2 regions of the Tardiphaga sp. 20_F10_N6_6 genome follow, and region 1 is predicted to be linked to the other one. Evidence: riboswitches for the same ligand, from Rfam matches in the RefSeq annotation. Region 1 holds a riboswitch; the other holds the start of a gene.

What was found. A riboswitch is a leader RNA that binds a small molecule or an ion and turns the genes downstream of it on or off. The one in region 1 is predicted to bind cobalamin.
Region 2: another riboswitch for cobalamin. It lies ahead of AB7813_RS21195 (TonB-dependent receptor); the one in region 1 lies ahead of AB7813_RS11640 (TonB-dependent receptor plug domain-containing protein).

Annotation. Positions count from the first base shown of each region.
Region 1 covers NZ_CP197239.1:2,384,690-2,390,222, forward strand. The annotation lists gene AB7813_RS11620 (hypothetical protein) at 1-42, opposite strand, end outside; gene AB7813_RS11625 (hypothetical protein) at 262-504, opposite strand; gene AB7813_RS11630 (O-acetylhomoserine aminocarboxypropyltransferase) at 642-1,937, shown strand; gene AB7813_RS11635 (alpha/beta fold hydrolase) at 1,941-2,729, shown strand; cobalamin riboswitch at 2,776-2,979, shown strand; gene AB7813_RS11640 (TonB-dependent receptor plug domain-containing protein) at 3,012-4,952, shown strand; gene AB7813_RS11645 (FecCD family ABC transporter permease) at 4,946-5,533, shown strand, end outside.
Region 2 covers NZ_CP197239.1:4,397,660-4,403,192, forward strand. The annotation lists gene AB7813_RS21195 (TonB-dependent receptor) at 1-1,352, opposite strand, end outside; cobalamin riboswitch at 1,459-1,648, opposite strand; gene AB7813_RS21200 (alkaline phosphatase D family protein) at 1,794-3,347, shown strand; gene typA (translational GTPase TypA) at 3,580-5,403, shown strand.

The DNA of each region.
Region 1 (5,533 bases):
ATCCTCGTTCCAGATCTGCGATACTTCGATATCGAACTTCATATTGTGCTTCTGGCTGACAGCCTGAATTCCATAGCCAGTCACGGCCCATTGCTTGCCGAGCCAAAACACATCCCGATGCAGCACCACGTCTACGCCCAATCTCGTCCGGTATCGTACAGAGACGAAAAGAACCCCAACCTGATGAGGGTGAGGCTCTACTGAACCGGTCTAGTCCATCAAATTTTAGCAACATCGTCCAGCGTTGAGAACAACGCCGATCTAGATGCGACCATTCTCGTTCGGCGGCTGTGGATGCTGCGCCTTCTGCGCCCGTTCCGCATCGGCCTTGTTGGCCTCGTGGCGTCCGATCACGCACCCCGCAACGACGCCAACCTTGCCATGTCCTGCATAGTGGCCGGCGATTCCGCCAATGATCGCGCCTTTGATACAGCCTTTCGCCTCGGCCGCAACCGATGAAAACGCGAGACCCGCAACCGCAGTGCAAAGCAGCAATTTCTTCATGATAACTCTCCCGCGTGATCGACCTCGTACAAGTCGCCACCCCGCGTTTCGTTCCATCAGTTGAAATATCGCCGACTCACACTCGCATCCGATTCGTGCCATAGATGTCGCAAATTGCGTCCAGGGATGAAATCACCATGCCAGCACCCAAACCGCCTGCTTTCGAAACGCTGAGTCTGCATGCCGGCCAGCATCCGGACGCCATCACCGGCGCGCGGGCCGTGCCGATCTATCAAACCACGTCCTATGTGTTCCAGGACTCGGATCACGCTGCTGCGCTGTTCAATCTCGAACGCGCCGGCCACATCTATACGCGCATTTCAAATCCGACGACGGCGGTGCTGGAAGAGCGACTCGCCGCACTTGAGAACGGCGTCGGCGCGGTGTGCACCGCATCGGGCATGGCGGCGCTGCATCTCGCCATAGCCACACTGCTCAATGCCGGCGATCACATCGTGGCGTCGTCCTCGCTCTATGGCGGCACCATCAACTTGCTGGCCCACACGCTGCCGCGCTTCGGCATCACCACGAGTTTCGTCAAGCCGCGCGATCTCGACGCCTTCAAGGCGGCAATCAAGCCGAACACGAGACTGATCATCGGCGAAACCATCGGCAATCCCGGCCTCGAAGTGCTCGACATTCCCGCTGTCGCCGACATCGCCCATGCCGCGAAGATTCCGCTGCTGATCGACAATACTTTCGCGACGCCATTCCTGTCGCGGCCGATCGAACTCGGCGCCGATATCGTGATGAACTCCGCCACCAAATGGATCGGCGGCCACGGCATCGCTATCGGCGGCGTCATCGTCGATGGCGGCCGCTTCGACTGGCACGCATCCGGCAAATTCCCGCAGCTGACCGAACCCTATGCCGGCTATCACGGCATCGTCTTCGACGAACAGTTCGGCGCTGCCGCCTTCATCATGCGCGCCCGCACCGAGGGCCTGCGCGATTTCGGCGCGTGTCTCTCGCCGACCAATGCATTCCAGCTGCTGCAAGGCGTCGAAACGCTGGGCATTCGCATGGAGCGCCATGTGGCCAACACGCATGCGGTGCTGGCAGCGCTCGCGGCCAACAAGGCGGTCGACTGGGTGCTGCATCCGTCGCTGGAGAACCATCCGGATTACGAACTCGCGAAACGCCTGCTGCCGCGCGGCGCCGGCTCCATCGTCTCGTTTGGTATCAAGGGCGGCCGCAATGCCGGCCGCAAATTCATCGAGGCCCTGAAACTCACCAGCCATCTCGCCAATGTCGGCGACGCCAAGACGCTGGTCATTCATCCTGGCAGCACCACGCATCAGCAGATGGACGCCGAGCAGCTCAAGGCCGCCGGCATCGGCGAGGAGCTGATCCGCCTCTCCATCGGCATCGAAGCCGCCGATGATATCATCGATGACCTCGCGCAGGCGCTGCGCATCTCGCAGAAGGGCTGAGCGATGCAACTCACCGTCAACGGTCACGAGACCTATATCGCGAATGGCGGCCGCACCTTCGATCCATCGCTCCCGGTCGTCGTGATGATCCACGGCGCCGGCTTCGATCACTCGACCTGGGCGCTGCATACGCGCTGGTTCGCGCATCATGGCTTCGCCGTGCTGGCGCCGGATCTGCCCGGCCATGGTCGCTCAAAGGGTGAAGCGCTCACGACCATCGCCGATCTCGCAGACTGGACGGCAGCATTGATCGAGGCTGCAGGCGCAAAGACTGCGCGGCTGATCGGCCATTCCATGGGCTCGCTGATTGCGCTGGAGACCGCAGCGCGGCATCCCGGTAAAGTCACGCGCCTCGACCTGATGGGCACGGCAGGGACGATGACCGTCGGCCCGGATCTGTTGAAGGATGCCGAAGCCAATCAGCATTCCGCTATCGATATGGTGTCGATCTGGGGGCTCGGCTTTCGCGCCGAACTCGGCGGCAGCCTCGCGCCGGGGTTGTGGATGCATAGCGGTGCGCAGCGCGTGCTCGAGGCCACAAAGCCGGGCGTGCTGTTCACCGATCTCAACGCCTGCAATACATACCAGAATGCGCTGACCGCTGCGGGCCAGCTTGAAATCCCGGTCACGCTCATCCTCGGCGAACGGGACATGATGACTCCTGCCAAGGCCGGCAAGACCCTGGCCGCCGCATTGAAAAACGCCCGCACGGTGATTCTGCCCGGCACTGGCCACATGATGATGGTCGAGCGCCCCGACGACGTGCTCGCCGCGCTACAGCACGAGCAATAGAGTCCACAACGCGGTGATGGCTGTTGCACCGCGCGGCGCGCTGTGCTTCCTGTCTGTCGTTATCGGTGCCTCCGCGAGGAGGTGAAACGGGAATGCGGTGCGGGGAAATATCCCCTATGCCGCGGCTGCCCCCGCAACTGTAAGCGGCCATTCCGGGTCCACAAAGCCACTGAATTTGCATCGCAGATTCGGGAAGGCGGACCGGGAGACCACCGCGAGCCAGGAGACCGGCCGGTAACGAGTTTCACACTCGTTCGACGGTGGGTCGACGGAAGGGGTTAAATGACTATCCGGAATTTGGCCGCAGGCACTGCGGCCGTTGTTGTTCTGTCCTGCTCTCACAGTGCTGCGCAGTCCAGTGCCGAGCAGCTCTCCGAAATCGTAGTGACGGCGGACAGAGCACCCGAACAGCTCAATCGCACTGGCAGTTCGATTAGCGTGGTGTCAGGCGAAACCATTGCGACCAGCAATCCCGGCTCGCTGGTCGATGCGCTGCGCACCGTGCCTGGCCTCGATATCAGCGAAAATGGCGGCCCCGGCGGCACCGCGAATGTGCGCCTGCGCGGCGGCAATACCGGCCAGACCCTGGTGATGATCGACGGCATCCGCGTCAACGATCCCACGGCTGCATCGGGCGACTTCGAATTCGCCATGTTCACGCCCTCCGCCATCGAGGTCCTGAAGGGGCCACAGAGCGCGCTCTATGGCTCAGACGCCATGAGCGGCGTGGTCAACATCATCACCAAGAAGGGCTCCGGTCCTGCGCAGGTCAATGTCCGCACGGAAGCCGGCAGCTATGGCACCGTCATGACGCAGGGATCGCTGACCGGATCCAACGGTCCGTGGTCCTATGCCTTCACCGGCGGCGGTCAGCACAGCAACGGTTTCTCGCGTTACGGTTATCGTATCCCTGCCCTCGAAGCACGTTTTCCGAATCTCGAAAACGACAGCTTCGATCGCGTCGGCGGCTCGGCGCGCATCGGCTACGATGCAGGCGAAGGCATCCGGCTTGAGTCAGGCATCGTCCATTCGTTCACGCGCTCGGCCTATGATGCAGCAACGGGAACGCTTCCGGATACGCCGTCAGCGGCGACGCGTCTGCTGCAAACCGTCTATGGACGCGTCGGCATCGATTCATTCGGTGGCATTCTGACTCACAATGTCACCGTGTCGAATACGCACACCGAGCGGATGTTTGACGACGTCAGCTATCGCACCAACAGGTTGCCGGCAAACACCACCGAGAAAATCTCCGATTATGTCGGCAACAGTCTCGGCGCCGAATATCAGGCGACCCTGAAGCTCGGCGCATTCGGCTCCCTCGTCTATGGTGCCAAGACACAGACCGAGACCGCGCAGACCTACAGCACGAATATCTCGCCTGTTGCCGGCCCATTGACGCCGCTGCTAGCCAAACAGCAGGACACCAACTCGATCTTCGCTTTGTGGTCTGTGCCGATCGGTGAACGGCTCAACGTCACGCTCGGCGGCCGGGTCGATGACGTCGTCGACGTTGCCCGCTTCGAGACCTGGCGCGCTACGGCTGCCTACAACATTACAGAAACCGGCACCAAATTCCGCGCCAGCGCTGGCACCGGCGCAAAAGCGCCGACGCTGTTTCAGCTTTACGACACGACCTACGGCAGCAGAAACCTGACGCCGGAAACCAATTTCGGCTATGACGCGGGTATCGACCAGAGCCTCTTCAACGGCCGCGTCGTGCTGTCGGTCACAGGCTTTTCCACCGATTACAGCAATCTGATCAACTTTGTCTCCGATGCGTCCCGCCCGCTCGGCTATTACGTCAACGTCGCCCGCGCCGAGACCAGCGGTCTCGAAGTCGGCGGCAATGTCGATGTCATTCCGGGCTGGGTGAAATTCAACGTAGCCTACACTTACCTTCACGCACAGGATCTCGGCACCGACACCGTGCTGGCACGTCGTCCCAAGAACTTCGCCCGCTTCGCACTCACGATCACGCCCACCGACAAGTGGATGATCGAGCCGCGTGTCACCACGGTGTCGAAGCGCTTCAGCAGTGCCAATCAGGTCGGTCAGGTGGATGCCTATACCCGCGTCGACCTCTATACCGAGTACAAGATCGATGCGAACTGGAAGGTCTTCGCCCGCGGCGAGAACATCCTGAATGAGCATTATCAGGAAGTGCTGAACTTCGGCACCACGGGGCCTGCGGCTTACGCAGGCTTCAACGCCACATGGTGAGCATAGCGCCAGCAGCACGGCGCCGGACGATCGCGACCATCGCGCTCGTCGGCCTCGTCACGCTGCTGGCACTGGGCTCGCTCGGCACGGGACCTGTCAAACTCTCGCCGCTGACGGTGCTCGATGCACTGTTCGGCGGCGGCAGCGACGTGCATCAGATCATCGTGCGTGAAATCCGCCTGCCCCGCGCGATTCTCGCACTTGCCATCGGCGCGATCCTCGGCCTGTCCGGTGCCGCGCTGCAGGGCTTGCTGCGCAATCCCCTCGCCTCGCCGTCGCTGTTCGGCGCGCCGCAATCCGCGGCCTTCGGTGCGGTGCTGATGATCTCGCTCGGTTTGGCCGATGTCCGCTCATGGGCGCTGCCTGTTGCCGGCATCACGATGGCGTTCCTGTCGGTGTTCGTGCTGCTCGGCATCGCCGGCCGCAATGCGGGTCTGCTGTTGCTGATCCTCGCGGGGCTTGCGATCTCAAGTCTAGCAGGTGCTGCGACGGCGCTGGTGATGAACCTGTCGCCCAATCCCTTCGCCGCACTTGAGATCGCCTTCTGGTTGCTCGGCTCGCTGGAAGACCGTAGCTTCCGT
Region 2 (5,533 bases), 2.0 Mb from region 1:
GGATCGAAATTATACGGATTGACCGATGAGGACCCGCTAAACGGCGAATTGTTGGTGTGCTTGAAGTCGATGCGGTTAACGTCGAAGCCCGCCACGAAGGTGTTGACCATGCCGAACAGATGGCCCTCGAAGGTGGCGTCCATGCGGTCGCCGATCTGCTGCTGCTGGTGGAAGATCTCGAGATAATCGCCGCGATCGATCAGGCCGGTGCCGGAATTGAAGCCGTAGATCTCGACCTCCTTCCAGTGGCGCTTCGCATACATGTAATAGAGCGTGTTGCGCAGGGTGATGCCGTCGGCCACCTGCCACTCGGTCTTCACCTGGCTCCAACTGTCCTGATAGCGGATGTTGCTGTCGCTGACATTGTAGTTCTTGAAGCGGATCGCCTCATTGAGCTGGCCGTTAATCAGCGGCGTGCCGAAATATTTTGATGGATGGCGGTCGCCATAGTCGGTGGAGAGCGTCCAGGTGATGTCCTCGGTCTGCTTGATCTGCACGGCGGCGTGCAGCGCGATGTTCGAGGTGTTGTCGCGATCGACCCAACCATCGGACGCGTTGCCGGTGACGGCGATACGATAGGCGACGTCCTTGCTGACCGGGCCGCCGCTATCGAGAGCGATGCGGCGCGTCATGTTGCTGTCCAGAGAGATTTCGGCCTGGTTGCGTGGCACCCAGAGCGGCAGTTTCGAAATCACGTTGATAGCGCCGCCGATGGCGCCTTCGCCATACATGACGGAGGCGGGGCCGCGCAGCACTTCGATCTTCTCGGCGGTCCAGGTGTCGAAGGGGAAGTTCACCGTGCCGGAGCCGACATAGAGGCGTGTGCCGTCATAGAGCGAGGTGACTGAGCCGCTGCCGGCGAAGCCGCGGGTGCTGAAAGCAATGCCACCATTGCCGGGTTCGCCAATGGCCGTAAAGCCGGTGGCATTCTGCGTGACGGCATCGACGACGTTCTGCTGGCCGCGTTCGGCCATGGTTTCTGCCGAGATCACTTCGACGCTGGCCGGCGTCTGCAGGCGCGTGAGGCCGAGGCGGCTGCCGGTGGATGTAGTGCCTGTGAGGTTGAGCGTCGGCGCTGCGAAGACAGCGCCTGTCGGCGTGGCAACCGGCGCGCCGGTATTGGCAGCGACATTGCGCTGCTGCCGCGAGCGCGCAGCGCGCGATGCATTGCCGTTCGTGGCGCGGCGTGCGCGCTGAGGCGTCGCTGACGGCTGAACGACAACAGGATCGAGCGTCTGGCTCGACTGTGAGGTTTGCGACCAGCTTTCGCTCGGACACAACAAGCAGGAGAGGGCAACAGAATAAAGAAAGGGAGCATGTCGCTTCAATGCGACGGGAGAAACGGAGGTCATGAACAGGACTCGCGGTTACGTGGCACGTCACCGCAAACCAAGTCGCCCCGCCGCTTTCAAACAGGCAGTGTGACTTCCACCAGGACACCCCGCCCAATGTGCTCGCGTGTGACCACGACTGGCGGCAGGTCTCCTGGCTCGCGGGTCACTGCCTGTCGCCGCCTTCCCAGGTGAACACCCAGTGGCTCTTGGCGCAGGCTCGCCGCTTACAGTTGCGGGGGCAGCCGCGGAATCGGGGGATCCCCCTCACCGCATTCCCTTTTGATCCCCGAAGGGAACCGTCGCGTTCACGTTAAGGTGAAATTTCCAAATGTGTCAATCAAGCTGCCAATCATTCGCAGCTTGCTTTGGCGGGTGTTGATATTGCGCATCACCTGTCATCGCAGCGTCAAGCGATCTGCCTAGAGCCACTGGTGCCAGAGCCAGGATCAGGAGTTCGCCATGGCGCTACATATTTCCCGTCGTCGCTTCCTCGCGCACTCAGCCGCAGCAGGCGCAAGCTTCCTGGCGATGCCTTACCTCAGCCGTGCGGCGGATCGTCCGGTGGTGTCGCATGGCGTGCAGTCCGGCGATGTCGGGACGAGCAGTGGCATGATCTGGTCGCGCGCCGATCGTCCGGCGCAGATGATGGTGGAAGTCGCCACCACCGAATCCTTCAGCAATGCGCGCGCCTTGCCGCCGATTGCAGCGCTGCCCGAGAGCGATTTCACGGCGAAGCTGCTGCTCGATAATCTGCCGGCCGGGCAGGACATCTTCTACCGCGTCAAATTCCGCGATCTCTCGCATACCGACATCGTCGGCGAGCCCGTGATCGGCCGCTTCCGCACCGCGCCGGCGGATCGCCGCGATGTGTCCTTTGTCTGGGGCGGCGATGTCGCCGGCCAGGGCTGGGGTATCAATGCTGACGATGGCGGCATGGTCACCTTCGCCACCATGCGAAAGCACAACCCGGATTTCCTGATCCATTCCGGCGATACGATCTACGCCGATGGTCCGATCCTGCCTGAAACGAAACTGCCTGACGGCGCGATCTGGAAGAACACCATCACGGTGCCGGAGAAGGCGAAGGTCGCCGAAACGCTCGATGAATTCCGCGCCGCGCACAAATACAATCTACTCGACGACAATGTCCGCGCATTCAATGCGCAGGTGCCGATCTTCGGCCAGTGGGACGATCACGAGGTCACCAACAACTGGTCGCTCTCGAAGCAGTTGCCGTCGTCTTACAAGGAGCGCGACATCACGCTACTGGCTGCGCGCGGCGCGCGTGCCTTTCACGAGATGTATCCGATCTCGGTCAATCTGACCGAACACGGCCGGGTCTATCGCACGCTCAATTACGGCCCGCATCTCGATGTCTTCATGCTGGACGAGCGCAGCTATCGCGGGCCCAACGGCCCGAATCTGCAGGAGAGCTATGGTCCGGATGCGTATTTCATCGGCCCGGAGCAGATGGCCTGGCTGAAGCGCGCCCTGATGGCGTCGAAGGCGACCTGGAAGGTCATCGCCTCCGACATGCCGATCGGCCTCGTCGTCTATGACAACGCTGCCGACAAAACCGGGTCTGAGGCCATTGCGCAGGGCGACGGGCCAGTGCGGGGCCGCGAGCTGGAAATTGCCGATATTCTGCGCTTCATCAAATCGGCCGGTATCCGCAACACGGTCTGGCTGACCGCCGACGTGCATTACACGGCGGCGCATTACTACAATCCGGAGAAGGCCCAGTTCCAGGATTTCGAGCCGTTCTGGGAGTTCGTTTCCGGGCCGTTCCACGCCGGAACCTTCGGCCCGGCGGCGCTCGACAATACCTTCGGTCCCGAGGTCCGTTTCGTGAAGGCGCCGGGGCCCGATAAGCAGAATTTGCCCCCGTCGGCCGGCATGCAGTTCTTCGGTCACGTCAAAATCGACGGCCAAAGCGGCCAAATGACCGTTACGCTCCGGGATCGGGCCGATATGGCCCTTTGGGCCACGGTTCTGGACCCGAAATTGGGCTAACCATTTGGCAGATTCGCATTGTTTTTCGGCGATTTCCCCCTATATTGCGCCGCAACGCGTCCGAGTACCCGGCCCCTTCTGGCCGGGTTTGCTTTTGGAGGGATTGCCCCAGCGCGTTTTCAGACGAGGCAGTTATCGAACGCGCTCGAGCGCAAGGCATAAGCCTTTTGTTGTCGAGCATGTCTTGTTGAACCCGCTCAAGGGCACCCAGACCGTAACCAGAAGAAGACCTATGAACCTTCGCAACATTGCTATCATCGCCCACGTTGACCACGGCAAAACCACTCTCGTGGACAAGCTGCTGCAGCAGTCGGGCACGTATCGCGACAATCAGCGCGTCCAGGAACGCGCGATGGATTCGAACGACATCGAAAAAGAGCGCGGCATCACCATTCTCGCCAAGTGCACCTCGGTGCTGTGGGATGAAGTCCAAATCAACATCGTCGACACCCCGGGCCACGCTGACTTCGGCGGCGAAGTCGAACGCATCCTGTCGATGGTCGATGGCGTGATCGTGCTCGTCGACGCTGCTGAAGGCCCGATGCCGCAGACCAAGTTCGTGGTCGGCAAGGCGCTGAAGCTCGGCCTCAAGCCGATCGTCGCGATCAACAAGGTCGACCGTCAGGACGCCCGCATCACCGAAGTCGTCAACGAAGTGTTCGACCTGTTCGCAGCGCTCGACGCCACCGACGACCAGCTCGATTTCCCGATTCTGTACGGATCGGGCCGCAACGGCTGGATGGCCGACAGCCCGGACGCGTCGCATGATGTCGGCATGAAGCCGCTGTTCGATCTCGTCATCAAGCATGTCGCGCCGCCGGTGGTTGAAGAAGGTGCGTTCCGCATGCTCGGAACCATCCTGGAAGCCAACCCCTATCTCGGTCGCATCATCACCGGTCGCATCTCGGCTGGTTCGGTGAAGCCGAACCAGGCCGTCAAGGTGCTGTCGCGTGACGGCAAGGTCGTCGAAACCGGCCGTATCACCAAGATCCTGGCCTTCCGCGGCCTTGAGCGCCAGCCGGTGGAACTCGCCGAAGCTGGCGACATCGTTGCCATCGCCGGCCTGCCGAAGGGCACTGTTGCCGATACCTTCTGCGATCCGTCGGTTGAAATTCCGATCCAGGCGCAGCCGATCGATCCGCCGACCGTGTCGATGTCCTTCATCGTCAACAACTCGCCGCTCGCCGGCACCGAAGGCGACAAGGTCACCAGCCGCCTGATCCGCGATCGCCTGTTGCGCGAAGCCGAAGGCAATGTCGCGCTCAAGGTCGTCGAATCCGCCGACCGTGACGCGATGGAAGTGTCGGGCCGCGGCGAATTGCAGCTCGCGATCCTGATCGAGAACATGCGCCGCGAAGGCTTCGAACTGTCGGTGTCGCGTCCGCGCGTGGTTCTCACCAAGGACGAGAACGGCAACACGCTGGAGCCGGTCGAGGAAGTCGTCATCGACGTGGATGAGGAATTCTCCGGCGTGGTCGTTCAGAAGATGAGCGAACGCAAGGCCGAGATGATCGAGATGCGTCCGTCGGGCGGCAACCGTCTGCGTCTGGTGTTCTACGCGCCGACCCGCGGCCTGATTGGCTATCAGGGCGAACTCATGACCGATACCAAGGGTACCGCGATCATGAACCGCCTGTTCCACGACTACCTGCCCTATAAGGGCGAGATCGCCGGCCGCCGTAATGGCGTGCTGATCTCCAACGACCAGGGCGAAGCGGTTGCCTACGCCATGTTCAAGCTGGAAGATCGCGGCCCGATGATGATCGAGCCCGGTTGGAAGGTCTACAAGGGCATGATCATCGGCGAGCACACCCGTGAGAACGATCTCGAACTCAACGTTCTCAAGGGCAAGCAGCTCTCCAACATCCGCACTACCTCGAAGGATGAAGCGGTGCGTTTGACGCCGCCGATCCGCATGACCCTTGAAAAGGCGCTGGCCTATATCGAGAGCGACGAGCTGGTCGAGATCACCCCGAAGTCGATCCGCCTGCGCAAGAAGCATCTCGATGCCAACGACCGCAAGCGCGCCGAAAAGACCAAGGAAGTGATCGCGTAAGCGCATTCTTTAGTGGATTACGAAATGCCCGGCGAGAGCCGGGCATTTTTGTTTGGTGCGATGCCTTCACTCCGCCCCTCGTGGTGAGGAGGCGCGCAGCGCCGTCTCGAACCATGAGTTGGTGTCGCGC